DNA from 3 places in the Rhizobium sp. TBD182 genome. Region 2 is predicted to be linked to each of the others. Evidence: riboswitches for the same ligand, from Rfam matches in the RefSeq annotation. Region 2 holds a riboswitch; each other region holds the start of a gene.

What was found. Region 2 has a riboswitch for cobalamin ahead of bluB (5,6-dimethylbenzimidazole synthase). Riboswitches for the same ligand answer to the same signal wherever they lie in the genome.
Region 1: another riboswitch for cobalamin. It lies ahead of T18_RS05020 (CbtB domain-containing protein); the one in region 2 lies ahead of bluB (5,6-dimethylbenzimidazole synthase).
Region 3: another riboswitch for cobalamin. It lies ahead of nrdH (glutaredoxin-like protein NrdH); the one in region 2 lies ahead of bluB (5,6-dimethylbenzimidazole synthase).

The regions. Positions count from the first base shown of each region.
Region 1 covers NZ_BDLN01000001.1:990,258-994,651, reverse strand. Annotated here, with positions in the region: gene T18_RS05030 (c-type cytochrome) at 1-253, shown strand, start outside; gene T18_RS05025 (c-type cytochrome) at 340-1,260, shown strand; cobalamin riboswitch at 1,352-1,577, shown strand; gene T18_RS05020 (CbtB domain-containing protein) at 1,744-1,926, shown strand; gene T18_RS05015 (CbtA family protein) at 1,937-2,653, shown strand; gene T18_RS05010 (hypothetical protein) at 2,658-2,972, shown strand; gene T18_RS05005 (type 1 glutamine amidotransferase family protein) at 3,076-3,642, opposite strand; gene T18_RS05000 (GNAT family N-acetyltransferase) at 3,664-4,152, opposite strand; gene T18_RS04995 (MerR family transcriptional regulator) at 4,358-4,394, opposite strand, start outside.
Region 2 covers NZ_BDLN01000001.1:262,758-267,151, reverse strand. Annotated here, with positions in the region: gene T18_RS01410 (DUF2865 domain-containing protein) at 1-707, shown strand, start outside; gene bluB (5,6-dimethylbenzimidazole synthase) at 777-1,493, opposite strand; cobalamin riboswitch at 1,591-1,777, opposite strand; gene T18_RS01400 (TolB family protein) at 1,905-2,735, opposite strand; gene T18_RS01395 (VOC family protein) at 2,928-3,305, shown strand; gene T18_RS01390 (NAD+ synthase) at 3,454-4,394, opposite strand, start outside.
Region 3 covers NZ_BDLN01000001.1:1,756,730-1,761,123, forward strand. Annotated here, with positions in the region: gene nrdE (class 1b ribonucleoside-diphosphate reductase subunit alpha) at 1-927, opposite strand, end outside; gene nrdI (class Ib ribonucleoside-diphosphate reductase assembly flavoprotein NrdI) at 915-1,313, opposite strand; gene nrdH (glutaredoxin-like protein NrdH) at 1,326-1,547, opposite strand; cobalamin riboswitch at 1,803-2,027, opposite strand; gene T18_RS08800 (nucleoside triphosphate hydrolase) at 2,159-2,788, opposite strand; gene T18_RS08805 (ATP-binding cassette domain-containing protein) at 2,785-3,567, opposite strand; gene T18_RS08810 (ABC transporter permease) at 3,567-4,394, opposite strand, start outside.

The DNA.
Region 1 (4,394 bases), 730 kb from region 2:
CGTGACGACCATCAGCACCAACGCCAAGGCTTTCCCCGACCAGTTTCCCCCGGGCAGCGAGACCGGCAGTGCTGCGGCACCCGCGATCTGGGAAAATTTCGATGACTTCAAGTCCAAGGCCGCCAAGCTCGGTGCCGATGCGGACAAGGTCCTCGCCAGCCTTCCCGCCGATCAGGCAGGCGTCACCGCCGCCATGCAGACCCTCGGTGCCGATTGTGGTGCGTGCCACCAGACCTACCGTCTGAAGAAGTGATCCTATTAAGAACGCCGCTTCCCGGCGGCGTTTTTTTCAGCGGGAATGATGCCTGATCTCATCAGGTAATAATGGGGAGAGGGGTCATGGCCTCCATTTGGACGAAGCTCGCGGGCGGGATCGCGGTGGCGGCCATTGCCGGTTTCGGCATTTTCGCCTGGGTCACCGCGCCTGTGCGTCAGGCACCCAGCCACTGGGTGAGCCTTGGCGAGCCGGACCTTGCCAATGGCGAAACGCTGTTCTGGGCGGGTGGCTGCGCAAGTTGCCATGCGGCACCAGATGCCAAGGGCGATGCGCTTTTGACGCTTTCGGGCGGGCAAGCGTTGAAAAGCCCCTTCGGCACCTTCCATGTGCCCAATATTTCCTCCGATCCGCAGCATGGCATTGGCGGCTGGACGCTTTCGGAATTCGGCGATGCGATGACGCGCGGCGTCGGCAAGAACGGCGAACATCTTTACCCGTCCTTCCCTTACGCCTCCTATGCCCGCATGACGCAGAAGGACATCAACGACCTCTTCGGTTATTTGCGGGTTCTGCCCGCCAGCCAGAATGACGCGCCGGATCACGAACTGCCGTTCCCCTTCAACATGCGCATGGCATTGGGCGGCTGGAAATTCCTCTATTTCGATACATCCGCGCCACCCCGCGTCGAGCTTGCCGATGCCAATGCCGAATTGCTGCGCGGCCAATATCTGGTGGAAGGCCCGGGCCATTGCGGCGAATGTCACACGCCGCGCAATGCGCTTGGCGGTTTTCTCGATGGCAAATGGCTGGCCGGTGGTCCCAATCCCGAAGGCGAGGGCCGCATTCCCGATATCACCCCCGGCTCGCAGAGCGTCGGAAGCTGGGAGGCGGCCGATATTGCCAACTATCTGGAAACCGGCTTCACCCCGGAATTCGACAGCGTCGGCGGCTCCATGGTCAAGGTGCAGCAGAACATGGCGCATCTGACGGCCGATGATCGAAATGCGATCGCCGCCTATCTAAAGGCCATCCCGGCACGGTAGCCTTTTGCCGTCATGCCGGACTTGATCCGGCATCCAGCCACGGCGCGCAATTCTCACGCTGGCCTGCCATTGACTCCAACCCACACCCATCGGATAACGATCCTGTGATGGTTCCTTCCGGGCGTTCCGGAAGGTGAAAAGGGAACACGATAGGGAGACATCCTCATTCGTGGCTGCCCCCGCAACTGTGAGCGGAGAGCCTGAAACGAAATGCCACTGGTAAGCATCTCGCCGAATATGGGCGAGGGCAATGCCGGGAAGGTGTTTCAGGTTTTGACCCGTAAGCCAGGAGACCTGCCATCACGGAAATGTCCATGCCGGCGGGGTGTCCGGAAGAGCGGAATTTCAGGGTGGTGGCGCTTGGACGTGCCGCCCTGTGTCAGTCTCGTATCCCCGTGGTGAAGTGTATCGCATGCGGCTGCACGGCGTTTTGCCGTTCCGCCGCGTCTAAAGGCGCGGGGTCGCGCCGTAAGAGGGGTCACCATGTCTATCAACCAGAATACGGCAAATGCCGCCGTTTCAGCAAAAACGGGCAGCTTCGCGCAATCGCTGACGGCGATCGTGCTTGGTCTGTTCGTCGTCGGTTTTGTCGGCTTTTCGCATGTGGAAGCCGTTCACAACGCCGCGCATGACACACGTCATGCCAATGCTTTCCCTTGCCATTGAGGTGGGAAGCATGTCGTTCTTTCGCAGTATAGTTTTTACCGCCGTCCTCGTCGGCATCGTTGGCGGCTTCGCCGTTTCGGCCATGCAGGCTTTCGGCACCACGCCGCTGATCCTGAAGGCGGAAACCTATGAAAATGCGGGTGGCGAAGCGCCCCACAGCCACGATGCTCCGGCCACGACCGGCGCTGCCGTTCCCGCGCACGAACATAACGAGGAAGCCTGGTCTCCGGCCGACGGCTTCGAGCGCACCGCCTATACGGTCGCCGCCAACGTGCTGACCGCCATCGGTTATGCGCTGGTGCTGACCGGCCTCATCTCGCTGCGCGGCACCGATGCCGGCTGGCGCGAAGGCCTTTTGTGGGGTGTGGCCGGTTTTGCCGCCGTCATGCTTGCGCCGATGATCGGCCTGCCGCCGGAACTACCGGGCAGCCCGGCGGCCGCGCTTGAGGCGCGTCAAATCTGGTGGCTTTCGACGGTTGCGGCGACCGCAGGCGGCATTGCGCTGATCGCATTCCGCCGCGAACCCTGGGCAATCGTGCTCGCACTGGTGTTGATCGTTGCACCACATGTGGTGGGCGCGCCCCTGCCGCCGGAAGGTGAACATGCGCTGGCACCGCTGCCGCTGGAACGGCAGTTCATCGTCGCCGCCACCGTGACCAGCTTTGTCTTCTGGGCCTTGCTCGGAACATTGAGCGCGTTTTTCCTGAAGCGCTTCCAGCAGGCTTAAATCCATGCAGGACGCAGCCGAATGGAGTGAGGAACTCGACGCGCTGCGTTTTGCCGTTCCCGGTCACGGCGCTTTCTGCGCCGTGCACCGCCTTGCATTCAAGGCAGTCCTTGGCGCCAGTCCGGAACGGGAAGCGGCGCTCGCCTATTTTCATGAGAATGAGGCTGCCTTTACGGCCGCAGCCCTTGCCAAGATAAAACGCTCGGCTTTGCCGGCCGGTCGCAGTCTGCATCTCAACAGCCGCGATATCCGCCGTGCGATTGCGGGGGAGTGCGGGGATGTCGCGCCCCGTGTCTGCCGGGTGCTTGATCGGGGGTGATTTGTGATGGTCTCGCGGCTTAACTTCCCCACCACCTCATTCCTGTGACAAGCACAGGAATGAGGTGGGAGGATCCGCAAAACTCCCGACACCAAGCTGAGCCTCACCGGTGCTCCGCCGCAAAAACCTGAAGTTCCGCCTCGGCTTCCGGACCAAAGAGGCCGAGGTGTTTCAGAATTTCCACTGCGAAACTGACCGGTGCACTGCCGGCTGCGGTTACGATGCCGCCATCGCTGACCGCCTTCGGCTGGTCGCGATAGAGCGCTTCGCCGCGATAGGACGGAGAGGCCTTGTGAGAGGCGAGCGAATTGCCGGTATGGGCGACGTCATCAAGGGCGCCCGTGCCTGCAAGCGCGCTGGCAGCCGCGCAGATGCCGGCAACCAGTCGGCCCTTCTCGCGAAACCGCTGTACCAGCCCGCCAAGATCGACAGCCGTTCCCTTTTCCCAGCCGAGGCCGCCGGGAATGACGAGCGCATCGATGTTAGCAGGATCAAGCGCATCATAGGATGTGTCGGGCGTAACGTTGAGCCCGCCCATTGAAACCACGGGCCGGCCGTCCGGGGTTGCGTAAACGATCTCGACGCCGAGATAGCCGCGCGCGGCGGCGGCAAGCAGCGCCGGTTCCCAGTCCGCAAAATCCTGCGCAAGCGCAATGGCAATCCGTGTCATGACCGTCTCCGAAGGTTGCAATCAGGCGATAGACTGCATGTAGCGCATGCCGGTGACCGGGCGCGGCGCGAAATCCATGCTTTCGTAGAAACGATGCGCGGCGACATTGCCGGTCGTGGCGCTGACGGAAAGATAGTCGCAACCGAGGCGCTTGGCGATATCGCGGGCGCGGGAAACCAGGTGCTGGCCGGTGCCATGGCCGCGGTGACCGTCACGCACGAAAAGATGGTGCAGCTCAAGCCCGCGGCGGCCTTCCTGCGCCCTGTAGAGCGGCAGCATCAGGGCGTAACCGATCAATGCGCCGTCGGCTTCCGCCACCAGCCCATGCACCCAGGGAAGCGGGCCGAACAGGTCGCGTTCCAGTTTCGCCGGCGTAATCGCCGCCGCATCGCCATGAAAGGTGGCAAGCAGGGTGATCATCTCATTGAGCTCAGGCAAATCGGTCTTGCGTGCGCCACGAATGATGACGACGGGCGGTCTTTCCAGTGTAAGGGAACTATCTTCGGTCATTTTTCTGGTCCTTCGGTTTTATCGGTGCCGTCAGGACGCTTGAAAAACAACAAAGCCGCCTGACGGCGGCTTGTTGACAAAATGATCTGTCGAGCCGCCCTTTACAGGTAGGCCCAAAAGTACGAGCAGGAGATGGGTGCGCGTTCGTTGATCATGTCCATGCAATGCGCTCGAATCTGAAATCTGTCAAGCCTGCTGTTTAGCCTCAATGCTCGCCTTCGCACATGCCATGGTCGGAAAGT
Region 2 (4,394 bases):
CCGCCCTTGACGCCAATGGCTGCAGCGCCATTCCGGAAACGGAAGCGCGCCAGCCGACGGCACCCGATGTGACACGTTACCCCGACGCCTTCGGCGAACAGAGCAATCCGCCGGGACAGGCAGAGCTTTCGCCCTACCCCAATGCCGCTGCTGAAGGCGGACTCAGGACGCTGTGCGTGCGCACCTGCGACGGCTCGTTTTTCCCCATCGCTTCCAATGCCTCGCCGCTCGATTTCCGTGCGCAGGCCGAACAATGCCAGAAAATGTGTCCGGGTACGCAGACGGAGCTTTATTTCCACTCCATGACGGAGCAGGAAACGGCTGACATGGTCTCGGCTGAAACAGGAAAGCCCTACAAGGACCTGCCGACCGCCTTTGCTTATCGAAATGCCTCAACGAAAGCCCCAGGCTGCGCCTGCAACATGGCCGCCTATCACGAGGAGATGAAGCAGCAGGAGGCTGCGCGGCCGGAAGCTGAGAAACCCTATTCCAGCATCACGACCATTCCATCACCGCAAGGTGACACCCCCAAAAAACCAACCGAACTGCAGCAGGCCGCAAAGCCGCCGGAACAACCGGTTCCGGAACGCGACTATGACCCGAACAACAGCAGGGTCCGCGTCATCGGCCCTAAATTCCTGCCCGACCAGACAGGCCGGATCGACCTGAAGAACCCGGCGCTGAAGGGCATTCAGCCGCAGCAATAGCTCCCATCAGGCACACGGTATGGAGTTGGCAACGCTCTGTCTCACTCACAAGACGGTCGCGTGTTCTCTTTACCGCCCGCCCCAGCGATTGCGAAACACCAGCTCGTCCAGCGGCACGCGCTGGCGCCACCCCTTCACCGCCAGTTCCGGCTCGGTATAAAGTGTATCGACGCGGCCGAGGCATAGCCAGGCGACGATCTCGATGTGGTCGGGAATCTCCAGAATGGTGCGAATGTCGCTATCGTGGAAAATGCTGACCCAGCCGACGCCGATGCCTTCGGCGCGCGCTGCAAGCCAGAGGTTCTGGATGGCGCAGACGGTGGAATAGACATCGGTGCGCGGATTGTGGGTACGGCCCAGCACCACCTTGCCGCCACGCGTCGGATCGCAGGTGACGCAGATGCTGAGCGGCGCCTTGCGGATGCCCTCAAGCTTGAGGCTGCGGTAAAGCGCCTGCTGCTCCCCCTCGAACATCGCCGCCGCCTCGCCATTGGCGCGGCTGAAGGCAACCCAGGTTGCCTGCCTGACCGCACCGTCAGTGACGAGCGTGAAATTCCACGGCTGCATGAAACCGACTGATGGCGCGGAATGCGCCGCCTTCAGCAAGCGCTCGACCACATCTTCCGGCAATGGATCCGGAAGGAACTGGTCGCGCACATCACGGCGGGTTTCGATGGCACGGTAGATCGCCTCTCGCTCCCCCTCGGAAAACGGGTAGGCGGGCGAAAGCGCGTGATCGAATGCATTGGCGTCAAGCGAACTGGTCGCGAGTGGATCGGTCGGCATCGTCTATCCCCAACAATGCTGGCGCGCCGCCACGAAAACCGGCTCCGGTTTTCACCTGCACGACGCGCTGCTGCAACAACCTGCCGCCGTCCACGCGGTCTGGTCTATCCTGTCAGGCCGGTCTTCTGACTCGGCTTCATCCGCCCACTTTCGCCTTCCCGAATGGATTCAGTGGCATCAAGAAAAAGGGCATCCGCCTCACAGCGCTGGGCACGTTCCGGTCTTGCACCGGATTCCCGATTCTCCCGCCCTAAAGGGCAGGCACCTGACGAAGAAGCTTATGAGCAACAAAGATTGCAAATACAAGTATCTTGCGCAGCGATGCGGCAATGTGACCGTGGCCACCTCACCGGCGTATTGCGGCCTTCAGCCGCCGCGCAGACGCGCGCCAGCTGAAGCACCCCTACCGCCTCACCCAACGGGAAAATACCGCACATAAGCGAACTCATCCCCGTCCGGTGACCAGTTGGGCGAATTCATCGTTCCCTGCCCGCCGAAAAGGTCAAACAGCGTTTCGGCATTGCCACCATCCATATCCATCAGCCGCACGCGCACGTTAAGGTCGCGCGGATGGTCGAAGACATCGGCGTCGTAGGAGACGAAGACGACTTTGTCACCGCTGGGAGACGGATGCGGGAACCAGTCGCCATAGACGCTGTCGGTGATACGCTCGACGGCCGAGCCATCCACCCGCACGCGCCAGATCTGCATCTGGCCGGTGCGGCTGGAGTTGAAATAGATCCATTCTCCATCCGGCGAATAATCCGGCCCGTCATTGCGGCCCTCACCATGGGTAAGGCGTGTCTCAACGCCGCTGTCTATGTCCATGGAATAAATATCGAAAACCTGATCGCGAATGCCGCAATAGGCGAAACCTTTCCCGTCCGGCGACCAGCCGTGCCAGTAGGAGGGAAGGTTCTTAGTCATCAGACGCGGCGTTCCGCCCGTCGAAGGCAGCAGATAGATGGCACTCTTGCCTAACTCCACCTTGTCGGAAATGGCATAAAGCGAACCATCAGGCGAAATGCCGTGGTCATTGTTGCAGATTGTCGCAAAGCCAGTATCGACCTTGTCCGGCGAAGGGTCGCCGGCAAGTGACAGGCGATAAAGCAGACCGTCGCAGTTCAGAAGCAGATATTTCCCGTCCGGCGACCAGTTCGGAGCCTCGAACAGCTCCGGCGTCTGCCAGACCACCCGCATCTGCCGAGTGCGGATGTTGAAGATTTCGATGGAACTGCGCATGCTGCCTCCCGGGCCTGTCGATCGTCTGGCGTGGAGCGTTGAATGGCACAAACATTCCGTTTGCATCCGCCACCGCCGTGATTATGATCCTATTGCCGCAGGCACCGCCCTGCAAATTCAAATAGGAAAAAACAGCAGCGTTCCGGCACCGCCCGCACCCCTGCCCGTTTCTTCCAGATCCGAGGTTCCGCGATGAACACCATCGCCGATCACGGCATCCGCTTCGGTCGGATCGCCGCAATGCTTCCTGTCAAGAATATCGAAAAGGCCCATGACTTTTATGTCCGTGTGCTGGGCTTCGAAAAGACCTTCGAAAACGGCAACCCTGTCGGTTTCATGATCCTGAAACAAGGTAATGCCGAGTTGCACCTGACATTGCAGTCGACGCACAAACCGGCCCCCTTCAATGTGGCGCATATGCTGGTCAGCGACGCCGACGCGTTGCACGCGCTTTGCAAAAGCCACGGGCTTCGCATCATCAAGAGTCTGCAGGACAAGGATTATGGCCTGCGGGCCTTCGTTTTCGAAGACCCGGATGGCAACCGCATCGATGTGGGGCAGGTCATTTAACAAAATAAGGAAACGGCGCGGCGTGTCCGCGCCGTTGGAGGAAAAGGATGCTTCTTCGCCATCGATATATGGCGAAGCCGCAGCATCCGCACTCCGTCACCCCGAACTAGATTCGGGGTCCAGCAAGCTCCCCCATGCCCTCCTTCGACTACCTGTCCCTGAAACGGTTGGTAATCGGATAACGGCGATCGCGGCCGAAGTTCTTCTTGGTGATCTTCACCCCGGGCGCGGATTGGCGGCGTTTGTATTCGGCGAGATAGAGCAGATGCTCGATCCGGTGCACCGTCGCGATATCATGGCCACGCGCGAGGATTTCCTCGACCGACATTTCCTTTTCCACCAGGCACTCCAGAATATCGTCCAGCACCGGATAGGGCGGCAGCGAATCCTGGTCTGTCTGGTTGGGTCGCAATTCGGCGGATGGCGCCTTGGAGATGATATTGGCGGGGATCACTTCGCCGGACGGCCCGAGCGCGCCCGGCGGCACATGGGAATTGCGCCAGCTGGAGATGGCGTAGACCTGCATCTTGTAGAGGTCCTTGATGGGATTGAAACCGCCATTCATGTCGCCATAAAGCGTCGCATACCCCACCGACATTTCCGACTTGTTGCCTGTTGTCACCACCATTGAGCCGAACTTGTTAGAAACGGCCATGAGAATGGTGCCGCGTGTACGGCTCTGCAGGTTTTCTTCGGTAATGCCTTCTTCCGTGCCTTCGAACATTTCCGAAAGCGCCGACAGGAACCCATCCACCGGTTCGGCAATGGGCACGATATCGTAACGGCAGCCAAGCGCTCTGGCGCAATCGGCTGCGTCCTTCAGCGAATCCTCGGAGGTGTAACGATAGGGCAGCATGATGCAGCGCACCCGCTCTTCGCCCAGCGCATCAACAGCAAGCGCAGCGCAGATCGCCGAATCGATACCGCCGGAAAGGCCGAGAACCACGCTCTTGAAGCCGTTCTTGTTGACGTAATCGCGAAAGCCCAGCATGCAGGCCCGGTAATCCGCCTCCTCGCCTTCAGGGATTTTCGAGAAAGGACCGCTCTCGCAGCGCCAGCCTTCTGCGGTGCGTTTCCAATCGGTAACGG
Region 3 (4,394 bases), 1.5 Mb from region 2:
ATCAGGGATCACCACGCCGAGCGAAAGGGTTTTGATGCGGATTTTTTCGTCGGCGTTTTCACGTTTCGTATCAAGGAAACGCATGATGTCGGGGTGGTGGGCATGCAGGTAGACCGCGCCAGCGCCCTGGCGCGCGCCAAGCTGGTTGGCGTAGGAGAACGAATCTTCCAGCAGCTTCATGACAGGAATGACGCCGGAGGACTGGTTTTCGATCTGTTTGATCGGCGCGCCGGCTTCGCGAATATTGGTCAGGGACAGTGCTACGCCACCACCCCGCTTGGAAAGCTGCAATGCTGAATTGATGGACCGGCCGATGCTTTCCATATTGTCTTCCACACGCAGCAGAAAACACGAAACCAGCTCACCGCGGCTTTTCTTGCCAGCGTTGAGAAAGGTCGGGGTTGCCGGCTGGAAGCGGCCGGAAATGATTTCATCCATCAGATCGCGGGCAAGCTGCTCGTCGCCACGCGCCAGAGCCAGCGCCACCATGCAGACGCGGTCCTCATAACGCTCCAGGTAACGCTTTCCGTCGAAGGTCTTCAGCGTATAGGACGTATAATATTTGAAGGCGCCGAGAAATGTCGGAAAACGGAACTTTCTGGCATAGGCCTCGTCGTAGAGGTCACGGACGAAATTGAAGGAATACTGGTCCAGCACCTCCTGTTCGTAATATCCCTCAGTCACGAGATAATCGAGCTTTTCCCTGAGATTATGGAAAAACACCGTGTTCTGGTTGACGTGCTGAAGGAAATATTGCCGTGCCGCAAGGCGGTCCTTGTCGAGCTGGATCTTCCCGTTTTCATCGTAGAGGTTCAGCATCGCGTTCAGCGCGTGATAGTCCAGTCCCGCGTCCAGGTGTTTCTGCGCAGCGGTTACTTGTTGTTTGGCATCCGTGTTGCGCACCGCGCTCGAGGTCAGCGTGTCCAAAATCGTTCCAATCCATGATTGACGTTGGCGACATCTTCCTCCGTGCCGAGAAGCTCGAAGCGGTAGAGAAACGGCACCGCGCATTTACGCGACACGATATCTCCGGCGGATGCGAAAGCTGCGCCAAAATTCGTATTTCCCGCCGCGATGACGCCGCGAATGAGATTTCGGTTTGAGGGCTCGTTCAAAAACCGGATAACCGGTTTCGGTACCGCTCCTTTCATGCCGCCACCCCCATAGGTGGGGGTGACGAGAACATAGGGCTCCGACACGTGAGGAACGTCTTCCTCGGCGCCGAGCGGCAGGCGAAGCAATCGTCGCCCCAGTTTCTGAAGGAAGCGATGAGTGTTCTCAGACCGGCTGGAATAATAGACGATCAGCCCCATCGCATCGCCTCCTCAGCTGATCGAGCCAATCATGTCCGGACGGAAACCCGCCCAATGGCGTTCGCCGGCAACGACCACGGGAACCTGCATGTAACCAAGGCCGCGAACGCGATCGAGGGCATCCGCATCTTCGGAGATATCGACGATCTCGTAGCTGACACCGATGCGGTCAAGCGCACGATAGGTGGCAGTGCACTGGACGCAGGCGGGCTTGCTGTAAACGGTGACGGTCATTGTTTCCTCTTTCGAAGCCGCTTTTACGCACGGCTCAACATTGCCCGCCTGCAATCACAAGCGGGTGGCGATGGTTCTGTCATTCTGGCGAGGCGCGCGGGTGAGGCCGCGTAAGATCGCTGTCTACGCCGACGAGCGTAGAAACTCATAAAAATGCACTGGCATGACTTCACCCCGAAGCTTGTTCTGGAGGGGGCAGAAAAGGGCGCACGCAATTCATTTGCGTCATACACCTTCCTTCCGGACACCCCGCCCGTGGACGTTTTCGCTCAAGGCAGGTCTCCTGACTTGCGGGTCAAAACATCCATTCCCACCTTCCCGGAGCTTTTAGCGCCAGTGGCTCAAATCGGAACGATGCTCACCGCTTACAGTTGCGGGGGCAGTTTCGGCATTGCTTCCCCATAATGGTGTTGCGCACCGAATTCCCGTCTTAGCTCCCGACGCTTGCGAATCGAAAGAACCTTGAACACCACATATAGTATATGAGGATTTTTTTTCGTCAATAATTAGACATGCGAAAGCCCCACCCTGTGGATCAAAAAGATTCAACACATGGTCAACAAAGGCTTAACGGTGAATGCTTGATGCCGCCTACGGACGGAAGCGGCGGGTTATTCCCAGATATCGATGCGAATATCGGCGGGGCGGGAGTTCTCAATCACCCGCTTTCCGTTGGGAAGATCATTTTCGAACAGTTTGGCGTGAATCTCGGTCGCATCGAGACCATAGCCCTGCCATCTATCCCGCAGGCGTTCCTCGAGCACCGCAACGGATGGGCCTACGAAGACGGTAAGATCGAAGCTGCCGGAAAGCTTCGTCCACGGCGCCTCGTTCAACAGCAGATAGTTGCCTTCGGCAAGGATGAAGCGTGTTTCTGGCGCGATGGCGCGAGCGGAGGCAATGGCTATTTCGCGTGAGCGGTCAAAAACCGGGACAAGGATTTCCTGTCCGCCCTGACGAACTGCGGAGACGATATCAAGAAAGCCGCGCACGTCGAAGGTCTCCGGTGCGCCTTTTCGCGGCAAGAGCCCCCGTTCTTCGAGAATACCGTTATCCATATGGAAGCCGTCCATGGGCAGGACAGCCGCAGCCTCGCCGCGCGCCACGAGGGCACCGCACAGGGCATCCGCCAGCGTGGATTTGCCGGCCCCAGGGGGACCGGCAATGGCAATGATAAAACGAGATTTATCCTCTGCCCGCCGAAGAACGTCTTCGACGATCGTTTCAAGCTTCAACGTCATGCGGCCAGCGTTTCCTTTGGCGCTTCCTTGGCGCCCGTCATGAAGGCGACAGCGTCGGACATGGTATAGTCCTTCGGATTGATGACGCACAAACGCTTGCCCAGCCGATGAATATGAATCCGGTCAGCAACCTCGAAAACATGCGGCATGTTGTGCGAGATGAGAACGATCGGTAGCCCTCGCGCGCGCACATCCAGAATGAGCTCGAGAACGCGGCGGCTTTCCTTGACGCCGAGCGCCGCCGTCGGTTCGTCAAGGATGACGACCTTGGAGCCGAAGGCGGCTGCACGCGCCACCGCAACACCCTGGCGCTGGCCGCCGGAGAGGGTTTCCACCGCCTGATTGATGTTCTGGATCGTCATCAGGCCGAGTTCAGAGAGTTTCTCACGGGCAAACTTTTCCATCGCCGGACGGTCCAGTGCCCTGAACAGGCTTCCCTGAATACCGGGTTTGCGGATTTCACGGCCGAGAAACATATTGTCGGCTATGGACAATGCGGGAGACAGCGCAAGGTTCTGATAAACGGTTTCGATACCAGCCTTGCGTGCCTCGATCGGCGAGCGGAACTGTACCGGCTTGCCTTCAAGCCTGATCTCCCCTTCATCGGGTGTCACCGCACCGGAAATCGCCTTGATGAGAGAGGATTTTCCAGCACCGTTATCACCGATGACGGCGAGGATTTCGCCCGGATAAAGGTCAAAATCGGCATTGTCGAGCGCAGTCACACGACCGTAGCGTTTAACGAGATTGCGTGCTGTGAGGATAGGTTCTTTTGCCATCAGCCTGCTACCTTTCTGATCCACTGGTCGATTGCGACAGCCAAGATGATAAGGACGCCGATCAACAGATAGGTCCATTGTGGGTCTGTTCCGATAAGTCGCAGGCCGAGAGAGAAGACACCGACGATCAGCGCGCCGAAGATCATGCCCATGATCGAGCCGCGTCCGCCAAACAGCGATATGCCGCCGATGACCACTGCGGTGATGGATTCGATGTTGGCAAACTGACCGGCGGTCGGCGATACCGAGCCGATGCGGCCGATGAGAGCCCAGCCCGCGAAGGCGCAGATAAGCCCGGAAAGTGTGTAGACGGTCGTCAGCATGCGCTTGACGTTAACGCCGGCCAGTTCGGCTGCGTCGGGATCATCACCCACTGCATAGAGATGTCGACCCCAGGCGGTGCGGTTCAGCACATACCAGAGCAGGGCAACCAGCAGAACCATCGCAATGACGCCATAGGTGAAGACGGCGCTGCCGATGCGGATATTGTTGCCGAAAAACTGGAGAATGGGCGCCTGTTGGACGATATCCTGTGAGCGGATCGTTTCGTTGGCCGAATAGAGGAAATTGGTGGCCAACACGATCTGCCACATGCCCAGTGTAACGATGAAGGGCGGCAGCCGCATGCGCGAAACCAGCACGCCATTGATAAAGCCACAAAATGCGCCAACTGCGAGACCGCAGATAATCGAGAGTTCGGCAGGCAAACCATAGCGGAACGTAAACTGTCCCATGACGACGGAGGACAGGACCATGATCGCACCGACCGAAAGATCGATACCCGCAGTCAGAATGACCAGCGACTGTGCCGCGCCGACGATGCCGAC